3 regions of the Herbaspirillum sp. Her4 genome follow, and region 2 is predicted to be linked to each of the others. Evidence: predicted binding sites of a transcription regulator. Region 2 holds the regulator's gene; each other region holds the start of a gene.
What was found. Region 2 encodes FliA, which starts transcription of late flagellar genes. Its sites were predicted from a motif close to CTAAAGTTTNNNNNNNNNNNGCCGNTA; they were not measured.
Positions count from the first base shown of each region.

Region 1: ACWFUC_RS01460 (DUF5610 domain-containing protein) is a predicted target of FliA. The motif match lies at 2,151-2,177, and genes of this name have one in related genera.
Region 3: fliD (flagellar filament capping protein FliD) is a predicted target of FliA. The motif match lies at 2,028-2,054, and genes of this name have one in related genera.

Region 1 covers NZ_CM176330.1:308,852-312,667, reverse strand. The annotation lists gene ACWFUC_RS01465 (Tex family protein) at 1-1,134, shown strand, start outside; gene ACWFUC_RS01460 (DUF5610 domain-containing protein) at 1,296-2,051, opposite strand; gene ACWFUC_RS01455 (deoxyguanosinetriphosphate triphosphohydrolase) at 2,503-3,654, opposite strand; gene aroKB (bifunctional shikimate kinase/3-dehydroquinate synthase AroKB) at 3,656-3,816, opposite strand, start outside.
Region 2 covers NZ_CM176330.1:3,406,608-3,410,423, forward strand. The annotation lists gene flhF (flagellar biosynthesis GTPase FlhF) at 1-444, shown strand, start outside; gene ACWFUC_RS15425 (MinD/ParA family ATP-binding protein) at 479-1,282, shown strand; gene ACWFUC_RS15430 (RNA polymerase sigma factor FliA) at 1,288-2,025, shown strand; gene ACWFUC_RS15435 (flagella synthesis protein FlgN) at 2,154-2,612, opposite strand; gene flgM (flagellar biosynthesis anti-sigma factor FlgM) at 2,644-2,958, opposite strand; gene flgA (flagellar basal body P-ring formation chaperone FlgA) at 3,172-3,816, opposite strand, start outside.
Region 3 covers NZ_CM176330.1:2,322,006-2,325,821, forward strand. The annotation lists gene fliD (flagellar filament capping protein FliD) at 1-1,957, opposite strand, end outside; gene ACWFUC_RS10540 (Lrp/AsnC family transcriptional regulator) at 2,391-2,885, opposite strand; gene ACWFUC_RS10545 (aspartate aminotransferase family protein) at 3,029-3,816, opposite strand, start outside.

The DNA of each region.
Region 1 (3,816 bases), 2.6 Mb from region 2:
GACAAGCTGGCCCAGGACCTCATCAAACTGCGTCCCGAACTCAAGCTCACCAAGATCGTGGTCTCCGAAGCGGGCGCGTCGGTGTATTCGGCCTCCGAATTCGCTTCCAAGGAATTGCCGGATCTGGACGTGTCGCTGCGCGGCGCGGTCTCGATTGCGCGCCGCCTGCAGGACCCGCTGGCCGAGCTGGTCAAGATCGATCCCAAGTCCATCGGCGTGGGCCAGTACCAGCACGATGTGAGCCAGTCGCAACTGGCGCGCTCGCTGGATGCCGTGGTCGAGGACTGCGTCAACGCGGTGGGGGTCGATGTGAACACCGCTTCCGCACCGCTGCTGGCGCGCGTCTCCGGGCTCAACGCCAGCGTGGCGCAGAGCATCGTGTCCTACCGGGATATGAAGGGTATGTTCAATTCCCGCGCAGCGCTGCGTGAGGTGCCGCGCCTGGGCGACAAGACCTTCGAGCAAGCCGCCGGCTTCCTGCGCGTGATGAATGGCGAGAACCCGCTGGATGCCTCGGCGGTGCACCCGGAATCCTATCCGCTGGTGGAAAAGATCCTGGCCGACATCAAGAAGGATGTGAAGAGCGTGCTGGGCCAGACCTCGCTGTTGAAGGGCCTGTCGCCGGCCAAGTATGCCGATGAGAAGTTCGGTGTGCCCACCGTCACCGACATCTTGAAGGAACTCGACAAGCCAGGCCGTGACCCGCGTCCCGAGTTCACCACCGCCACCTTCAAGGAAGGCGTGGAAGAGATCAAGGACCTGCGCGTGGACATGATCCTCGAAGGCGTGGTCACCAACGTGGCGGCCTTCGGTGCCTTCGTCGACATCGGCGTGCACCAGGATGGCCTGGTCCACATTTCGGCGCTGTCCAACAGCTATGTGAAGGATCCGCACACCGTGGTCAAGGCCGGCCAGGTGGTCAAGGTCAAGGTGCTGGAAGTGGACGAGAAGCGCAAGCGCATCGCCCTGACCATGCGCCTGAACGACACCGCGCCGGCCCCGGGTGCGCGCAATGAACAGCGCGGTGACCGTACCGATTCGCGCCGTTTGTCGCAACACCAGAACCAGCGTGGCCGTGAGCAGGCACCGGCCAACAATGCGATGGCGGCGGCGTTTGCGAAGTTGCGTGGGTGATGTTTTTTTGTGATGGTTTGTGATGTCGAGGGCGGTCTTTCTCACGCCTTTCGATGTCATGAAAAATAAGTAAAAAGAGGCTGTCTCCCAACAGAGACAGCCTCTTTTTTATTAGTTTTTGCGAATTGGCTTTTGCAACTCAGCGCGACTGCAAGGTGCGATTACGCACTGGTGCTGATCCGCGTCTGGCTCACCGACACTGAAATACTGACAGTCGTCTCGCTGGCCACCAGCGTACCGCCCTGGCCATCCGCATTGCCTTCGCTGCCCGATCCGTCCTCACCCTCCTGCTTGCCGCCCTTGACCTTGTTGATGAAGTCGCCCAGCGCCTTCTGCACCAGGTCATAGGTCTTGTCGATGTTGCTGGCGATATCGCCTTGCAGCACGTTCAGGCTCTCCAGGATGCCGCGCGCTTCCTTGAAGCCCTGGTCGACACCCTTGAAGATCAGGTTCATGTAGTCGTCGATGTTGCTGGCATCTTCCTTGTCCGGATTGTTCTGCTTGTAGAGCTCGAACATGTTGGTGATGAAGGAGACGATACGGCCGGCCGTTGCCTCCGGCGAATTGTCCTGGGTCGATGCGGTCTGGATGGCGTTGTCGCCCAGCTGCGGACGCAGGATATCGTTGATGTTCTCGATGGCGGTCTTGTAGACCAGTGACAGCGGATCGTTCTGCGTCTGCAGCGATACCTCCAGCGAGGATTGCACGATGGAGAGATTGAACTGGGCCTTGGTGCCGCTCACGGTGAGCAGGTTGGCTTGCTTGGCCTGGGCGATCTTGTCGCCGCCGCTGCTGTCGCCGGCGGTGGCGGGCAGCTTGTCGTTGTCTGACGCTGCGGCAGAGGTCGACGAAGTGGAAGAAGGGGTGACGGGCAGCAGGGACTTGTTGTCCACGCCGCTGGTGTTGCCGATAGCCATGACGGTCTCCTGAAAATGAAAGGGGATCCGGGCATCAGAGGGGGAGACGGATCCACGGAAGCGAAACTGCGCACCATGCGCATCCACTCCATTCCTGCATAACGGCCTGTTCAAAGCGGACTTGATATTGACATAAATTTACACCTGTCAGTTTCTGGGGGACTTCGTTGACAAGCCTGCATTGCACCCGCGCAATCTTTGGAAAAGCCTTGCTGGAAGCGGGTTTGCGGCGATACTGTGCGTGCCGTCGGGTTGGCTGCGACGGATGCAGGCGATCAAGAAAAAATGTAACGAAATGTGCGCGAGAGACCGGCAGCGGGATTTCAATTGCAGTGAGGTAATGAAATTGCGCTGGCAGCACGACAATGAGGGCGCACGGATGCGCTGAATGAAAACGCCGCGTATCGATACGCGGCGTTCAACGCGGGCGTTGCACCCGCTCCATCAATCCTCACTCCATCACGAACAAGCGCCGATGCTCGCGAATGGCATAGCGATCGGTCATGCCGGCGATGTAGTCGGCGACTTTGCGCGCCTGCTTGTCGAGACGCTGGGTTTCGTCCGTGATGCCCTTGACCTGATAGTCCGGCGGCAGCAGGCTGGGCTGCGTGGTGAAGGCTTCGAACATCTCTGCAATGATGCGCCGTGCCTTGGCCGTCATGCGATTGACCTGATAGTGGCGGTAGAGCTTCTCGCGCAGGAATTTTTTCAGGATGGCCGCTTCGGCTGCCATCGCATCGGAGAAGGCGATGAGCTGCGGCGCATTGCGCACATCCTCGATGTCGCGCGGGGCGATCTCGGCGATGCGGCTGCGCGAGGTCTGGTTCAGGTCGACGATGAGCGCATTGATCATGCGGCGCACGGTCTCATGGATGACGCGGCGTCCGGTGATGCCGGGATACGCCTGTTCGACTTCGCGCAGATGGCGTGCGAAGAAATCGACTTCGCTCATCAGCTCCATGGTCAACAGGCCGGAGCGCAGGCCATCGTCGATGTCGTGATTGTTGTAGGCGATCTCATCGGCCAGGTTGGCCAGCTGCGCTTCCAGCGAGGGCTGCTTCTTTTCCAGGAAGCGCACGCCGATCTCGCCCAGCTGGCGCGCATTGTGCAGGGAGCAGTGCTTGAGGATGCCTTCGCGCGTCTCGAAGGTGAGATTGAGGCCATCGAAGGCAGCGTAGTGCTGCTCCAGCTCATCGACCACGCGCAGGCTCTGCAGGTTGTGTTCGAAGCCGCCGTGATGCTTCATGCAGTGGTTGAGCTCGTCCTGCCCGGCATGGCCGAAGGGCGTGTGGCCGAGGTCGTGGGCCAGCGAGATGGCTTCCACCAGGTCTTCGTTCAGTTGCAGGTTGCGCGCGCAGGAGCGTGCGATCTGGGCGACTTCGATGCTGTGGGTCAGGCGGGTGCGGAACAGGTCGCCTTCATGATTGACGAAGACCTGCGTCTTGTATTCGAGACGGCGGAAGGCGGTGGAGTGGACGATGCGGTCACGGTCGCGCTGGAATTCGCTGCGCGAGCCCGGTGGCGTTTCACTGAAGCGCCGGCCTCGCGAACTTGCCGAGTGGGCGGCATAGGGGGCGAGATGGTCGGGCGCTTCAGTGTGCATGTCATTCTCCGGTGCAGGCCGCCAGGGTTTGCAAGAGCAGTTCCTGCGGCGCGTTGGTAATCAGGGGACTGCCCAGCGGCTTGATCAGGATGAACTTGATCGCGCCGCCTTCGTTCTTCTTGTCCACTTCCATCAGGTCCAGCCAGCGTTCGGTGCCCAGGT
Region 2 (3,816 bases):
CTGATCGATACCGCCGGTGTCGGCCAGCGCGACCAGATGGTGGCCGAGCAGGACGCCATGCTGGCCGGTGCCGGCGTGGACATCAAGCGCCTGCTGTGCCTCAATGCCACCGCCACCGGCGGTACGCTCAATGAAGTGGTACATGCCTATTCCAGCTCCGGGCTGGCCGGCTGCATCATCACCAAGCTGGACGAAGCCGCCACCATCGGCAACGTGCTGGATGTGGTGATCCGCCACAAGCTCAACCTGCATTACGTGGCCAATGGCCAGCGCGTGCCGGAAGACCTGCACGTGGCCAACAAGCTTTATCTCGCCGACCGTGCCTTCAAGCAGAAGCGTGAAACGGCCCCTTTCGAATTCCAGGAAGGTGAGTTGCCGGGCGTGATCGGTCCTACTGCCATGTCCATGAATGACCGGGGACTGCGTGAGGTGAGCTTTGGCTAGTTACGATATCGACCAGGCAGCAGGGTTGCGCCGGATGCTGGAGCGTCCGGTGCCCAGGCTGTTCACCTTCTTCTCGGTGCTGGGTGAGGAAGAGAAGAGTGCCATGCTCATCAATCTGGCGGCGTCACTGTCACAGGCCAAGCACAGCGTGCTGGTGGTGGATGGCGACGTGGCCACAACCGGTCTGCTGACCCGCATCGGCCTGCGTCACGACGTGGCGACGCTGCAGGAAGTAGCGCGCATGGAGCGTCCCATGGCGGAAGCCACACGGCTCCTGCCGGAAGGTTTTTCGATGGCGCGCATCGCCCGCCGCAACGTGCCCTCGGCGACCGATCCGCATGCCGGCCGTCTGGCGGAGATCTTCGACAGCCTCATCGAGCAGGCCGAGATCACACTGGTCAATGGCGTGCTGGCACGCGACCTGTCGCTGCCTGTGCCGACCATGGAAATGGGTGAGATCGTGATCCAGGTCTCGACTACGGCGTCTTCGATCAAGGCGGCCTATGTGCTCCTCAAGAGCCTGAGCGACCGCATCGGTCGCCGTCCTTTCAGTCTCATCGTCAACGATGCCACCGAAGCCGAAGCCCGTACCGTCTACGCCAACATGGCCCAAGCGGCCAGCCGCTACCTGGCGGCGCAGCTCAATTTCATCGGCGCGATTCCGGCGGATGACCATATTCGCCGCGCCACCGGACAGGGGCGGGCGGTGATGGACGTGTTTCCCTTCGCCGGTGCCGCGCTGGCCTTCCAGCGCCTGTCCAAGCGCTTCACCGCCGGTCCGGATACGGCCCGCAGCAGCTACGGGATGGCCACCGACGGCGCCAGTCTGGGAGTGTGACGTGCATGTATAACGTCAAGGGAAAAAAGGGCAAGAACGACGTACTGGAGCAGCATGCGCCGCTGGTCAAGAAACTGGCGCATCAGCTCAAGGCCAAGCTGCCCCCCAGCGTAGAGGTGGACGACCTGATCCAGGCCGGCATGATGGGCTTGCTCGACGCCGTCAACCGCTACGAGGAAACCCATGGCGCGCAGTTCGAGACCTACGCCGTGCAGCGTATCCGTGGTGCCATGCTGGATGAGCTGCGCAGCAGCGACTGGCTGCCGCGCAGCATCCGCCAGAATGCGCGCAAGGTGGAAGAAGCCATGCAGTCCCTGCTGCAGCAACTGGGCCGCCAGCCGCAAGAAGCGGAAGTGGCGCAGCACATGAAGATCAGCCTGGCCGAGTATCAGTCGCTGCTGACCGACTGCGGCGGCCACCAGTTGATCTATTACGAAGATTTCCACGACGACGATGGCGGCCACGAACACTTCCTGGACCGCTACCAGACCGGCGACGGCGAGGATGATCCGCTGCAGAGCCTGATCAATGGCGGTTTCCGCGAAGCCGTGGTGGATTCCATCAAGGCCTTGCCCGAGCGTGAGCAGATCCTGATGGCGCTCTACTACGAGCAGGAAATGAACCTCAAGGAAATCGGCGCCGTCATGGGCGTTTCCGAATCGCGCGTGTGCCAGTTGCACAGCCAGGCGATCTCGCGCATGCGTTCGTATCTGCGCGAGCATTCCTGGAGCGGGGTGGCCTGAGGCTGCCTGCCTTCAGGGCGCAGATCCGAGAGAGGACGCAGGAAGCGTTAACGACAAAGCCCGGCAAATGCCGGGCTTTTTGTTGATGCGATCTTGCGGTGCTTCCGTGAGCGGGAAGCGGCTGAAACTTATACCACGCCTAGACGGCGTCCCGAGGATCGGATGCTGTTCTGGCCGTCCGGGCCATAGAAATTGCCGGTGCCGGTCTTGCCTTGCAGGATGGTCAGGGCGCTCTGATTGATGGAGAGCTTCTTGCCAATCAGCAGGCCATTGACGCGGTTCAGTTCCTTGGCGTCCTGCGCCAGTTCGAACAGGCTGGCCCAGATCTCGCGGTCAGCGTCGCTGGCTTGCTCATTCATCCACTGTTGCATGCCGCTTTCATCTGCACTGTAGCCGAGGCTGCCCAGCAGCGCGTGGCGATTGCCGGCCAGCGTGGACATTTCAGCAACGATAGCGGCCTTTTCGGTAATGATGTCGGTCAGGCCTTCGGCGGTGGCTTCCGCCAGCAGTGCCTGTTCCTGGCTCAGTTTTTCCACCAGGCGCGACAGCGCGGCGTGTTCCAGGGACAGGTTGCTGGCCGGATTCATGCGAAAGATCCTCTGAGCGGTAAAACGGGAATCAGGCCGGGCGGGCGCTGATGAGATTCTTGACAGTATCGATCACGCCGTCGGCGATCTTGTCGGCATCGATCTGGAAAGTGCCGTTGGCGATGGCCGCTTTCAGCTTTTCCACTTTTTCGGCATTGAAACCGCCGTTTTTGGTGTCCTTGGTTTCCAGCGCCTGATAGGTGCTGGACAAGCGCACGCTGTCCGAAGCCGCTTTGGTGGCGGCCGGGTCGGTGCCCGCAGGATTGGCGGCAGTCGTGTTGCGGGTCTGCGTTTGCGTCTGCTCGGTGTTGAGGGCAGCAGATTTGAGGGCGTCGTTAACGTTCACGGCAGTATTCCTTGTAGGGTGGGGGCGCTTCGCACCCGCCTGTCGTATGGATTATCGACCAGTTCTGGGCAAACTTTAACATTCCCGCACCTGAATTAAGCTGAATTCGGGTACTTTTCTTCATATTCCTGTCCGGGCGATCCGCTGCGTTCCGCGCAGGACTTGCCCTGCGGGCAATTGCTTCATATCAATAGGGAAACCGCGGCCACCGGCTCAATAGTTGATTTCCAGAATCCCGCCCGCCTTGGCGATCCCGCTCACCACCTGGCCGGCCGCCGTCCGGGCCTGGGCCATCTGGCCTTCGTTGGCATTGGTCAGGGCGCGCGCTTCGGTGGAAATCTGGAAGCCCGGACCGATCGATACGACTCGTACCGCCTGGCCTTGCTGCACCACGCGCTGGTTGCGGATGGTGTCGAGGCGCAGCGGCGTACCGGCGCGCAGCGACATGTTGGCGACGCGGCCGATGACCTGTGATTCTTCGGTGATCACGCCGCTGGGCAGCGCCGACATGTCGCCGCGAATGCGCGTGATGTCGCTGGCGCTGATGGTCTGGCCCTGGGCCAGCGGGACCGCGGCGACCAGGTAATCCGAGATCACCTGCACGTTGGCGCGCAGGTAGATGGTCCAGGGGGAGGGGGCCACGCACTTGATGCCGACCGTGGTGCGGCCGAACAGGCGGCCGCCATTGGGCATGAAGGCTTGCGGTTCAAGACAGGCCGCCAGCGTCAGGCGTGCATCGGCCGGATCGATGGTGACCGTGACGCTGCCGGGCAGGCCCGAGGTCTGGCTTTTCAGGAATTGCTCCGCCACTTGTTGCAAGGCTTGCAAGTCCTGCTTTTGGGGGGAGTTGGGGTCGTT
Region 3 (3,816 bases), 1.1 Mb from region 2:
CCAGCGTCACGTTGAGCCGGTTGAACTGGTTGGTGTAGTTGTCCTTCAGGGTTTGCAGCCGATCATTGGCCGCGGTCTGCTGGTCGGTCACGATCTTGAGGCTGTCCTGCAGGCCCTTGGTCTTGGTGGCCAGCGTGCCGCTGTCGCCCAGGATGCTGTCCATCAGCTTCTGCAGCTTGGGCACTACGCCGGAGGTCCCGGTGAAGAGCTTGGTGACCGCGTCGAAATCCTTGTTGCCGGCCGTCGTCAGCTTGGTCGCATCCAGCGCCAGCGTGCCATCCTTCTGGAACGAGATCCCCACCTGCGACAGGTTCATGCCGCCATCGTCGCCCAGTGCGCCCAGCATGGTGCCGCGGATCTGCGTCATCATGTTCAGCACGGAAGATTCCGCTGCCAGCGGCGAGCCGGTGCTGGCCTGGCCCTTGGTGGTGGACGGGGTCTGCTTGGTGAGGTTGGTCACGGCCTTGGCCAGGTTGTTGTAGGCCGTCACGAAACTGTTGGCCGCCGTCGACAGGCCGCTGGTGTCATTGGCGATGGACAGCGAGAAATTGTCCGCCGCCGTCGTCACCTTCGCCAGGTTCAGCGTCACGCCCGAAATCGCATTGCTGACCTTGTTGGTGGTGCTGGTCACCGCCACGCCATCGATGGTCAGCTTGGCATCCTGCGCCTTGGCCAATTGCCCCATGCTGCTGCCGGACAGGTTGGCATAGTCATTGCTGCCGACCAGCTTGATCGGATCCGTGCCGGCCGGCGTGAGCACCAGATGGTCATTGCTGCCGTCGTTGCTGATGCTGGCGGTCACGCCGGTATTGGCATCGTTGATGGCTTTCATCACGTCGTTCAGGCCGATGGCACCGCTGTTGTCGAGATCGGTCGGGGTGATGGTGAAGGACTTGCTGCCGACCTGCAGCGCCAGGCTGCCGCTGCTGTAAGTCTGGTTGGTCGCTACGCCCGTGGTGGTGACGGTGCCGCTGGGATCGAAGTTGAACACCGCAAAATTGCCGGTGCCGCTGACCCGCAGGCTGTTGGCCGCGCCGCTGTCCTTGGCGGTGAGCACCAGGTGGTCGTTGGTGCCGTCGCTGACGATGGCCGCATTGACGCCCGCATCGCTGGCGTTGATGGCATCGCGCACACCGGCCAGGGTATTGGTCTTGGGCTGGATCAGCGTGGTCGAGCCATTGCCGGTCTTGATGGCCAGCACGCCATTGTCGAAGGTGGTGCCGGGCACGATGCCGGCCGAGCTGACCTTGACCGCCTGCGCCAGCTGGCTCACGCCGATGCTGTACTTGCCGGCGGCGGCCTTGGTGGCATCGCGCGGGGCCTGGATCTGCGTCACCGAGCCCGACACGCTGGGGTCATAGCTCAGCCCGGACAGCGAATTGTTGGCCGTGACCTTGATGGTGTTGGCCGTGCCGCCGGTATTGGATTCCAGGACCAGATGGTCGCCGCTGCCATCGGTGACGATGGAGGCCGTCACGCCGGCCTTGGAGGCATTGATGGTGTCGCGCAGACCCGCCAGGGTGGCATTGGCCTGCAGCGTGATAAAGGTGGGCGAGTTGGTGCCGATCTTGATGGCGATCGAGTCGCCGGCATTGAAGGTGGTGCCGCTGGCATAGCCACCGGATTTCAACTTCTGTGCCAGGACCTTGGTCGAGTCGTCACTGTTGGCCTCTGCCGTGAACGGATCGGTGGTCAGGCTGGTGCCGGTGCCGGCATTGGACACGGTGGTCTTCTGCGCACTGAAGCTGGCGGCCGTCATGACCTTCAGGGCGCTTTGATAGCTGGTCAGCGCATTCTTCAGCGAGCCATACGCGGAAATGAGCGTGTTGAAGCCGCTTTCTTTGGTCTTCAGCGGTGTGAGCTTGGACTTGCTCTCGACCGCGATGAGCTGGTTGACCAGCGTCGAAACGTCAAGCGGACCGGCCGATGTCGAGATCGTCCCCGTGGAGGTTGCCATGTTGACCCCTAAGCAAACGTGATGTTCTTGTAATTTGAGAAACTGACCCTTCGTCAGCGCACCCGAAGGTTAACGGCACGTCTTTACAAAAGTAAAGGGGAGTTTGCTGACCAATAGTCGTGTTTTTCTGGGGAATTTGTGGAGATTGGATGGAGATGCCGCAATCCGGCCATCGTGGAGGGCATAAATGTAAAGATGAGGCCGAGGGCTTGCCGCGCTGGAAAAGGCTTGCTGTGCGGAAATTGACAGGGGGGTGTGCAAAAACGATCAGGAGGGTCCGCGATCGTCTGTACAGAAAAAAGGGCAGGAAAAAGGCGAGGATAAAGGCCAGCAAAACGTACCGAAAAACGGTGCAGACAGCGCAGCCGCCACATGCAGGGCGTGCCAGGCTGCCACCGCACGGTACCGGCCGGCGGTGGCCAGCCCATGGGGCTCAGGTCTGGATGAATTTTTCCAGCGGATAGTGATGCTTGATGAAGGGCGACTTGATGACGATGTAGCTGAAATACTTCTCGATGCGCAGGTTCTGTTCCAGCAGCGATTCGATTACGCTCTGGTAGTGCACCACGCTGCGGGTCATGAACTTGAGCAGGTAGTCATAGCCACCGCTGACCAGATGGCATTCGATGATTTCATCGACGTTGCGGATGGTGGCTTCGAACTTGGCGAAGTCTTCGCGCCGATGGTCCGACAGCGTCACCTCGGTGAACACGATCTGGACGTCGGCCAGTTTCTCCAGACGGATATACGCGCCATAGCCGCTGATGTAGCCGGCCTTCTCCAGGCGCTTGACGCGGATCAGGCAGGGACTGGGCGAGAGGCCGACGGCGTCGGCCAGGATTACATTGGTAATGCGGCTATTCTGCTGCAGGTGACACAAAATCCTCAGATCGATCCGGTCCAGTTTCAACGCGCCGTTAGTCATCATGTTGCCTCGGGTTATTCGACTCAGCCTGCCGGTTTGCCTCGCGTATCGCACGCAGCGCAATCCGGCAGGATGTAGCAGGGCATTTTAACCCCTCCGGCGGCGATTTCCCCATCGTGCCGGAGGCGATACTCGCATGGGCCGGCTCAGCGCACGGCCTGGCGCACCTCGGGTTGGGCCAGCACTTCATCGAGGATGGCCCGCAGGCGCGCAAACATCAGCGCGAAATCCTCTTCCGTGTAGCACAGCGCGGGCGCGAAGCCGAGGATGTTGTCGCCGAAGGCGCGGAACACCAGCCCATGGCGATAGGCCACCTGGAAGATGCGATCGTGCAGCTTCAGCTCGGGTGCAAAGCGTGCCTTGGTCTGCTTGTCAGCCACCAGTTCCAGTGCGCCCAGCAGGCCACGGCTGCGCGCATCGCCCACCAGCGGATGATCGAGCAGGGCGCGCAGGCCGCCGGCGAAGACCGGTTCCAGGCGCCGGCCGTTTTCCAGCAGACCGCCTTCCTCATACAGCCGCAGGACCTCCAGCGCCACCGCCGCACTGACCGGATGGGCCGAGTAGGTCTGGCCATGGCCGACCACGGTGCTCATCGGTGCGCCATCGGCAATGCCGTTGTAGACACGGTCCGACATCATCACCGCGCCCATCGGCGCATAGCCGGCGGTGAGGCCCTTGGCCATGGTCATCAGGTCGGGCTGCACGTCTTCGTCCAGGCAGGCGAACATCGGGCCGGTGCGGCCGAAGCCGGTGATGACCTCGTCCACCACGAACAGGATGTCCAGCTGGTTGCAGGCCAGCTGCATGGCCTTGAGCCAGCCTTTGGGCGGCACCACCACGCCGCCGGAACCCTGGATCGGTTCGCAGAAGAACGCCGCCACATTGTCCGCGCCCAGTTCGGCGACCTTGTCGCGCAGCGATTGCACCGAGGCCG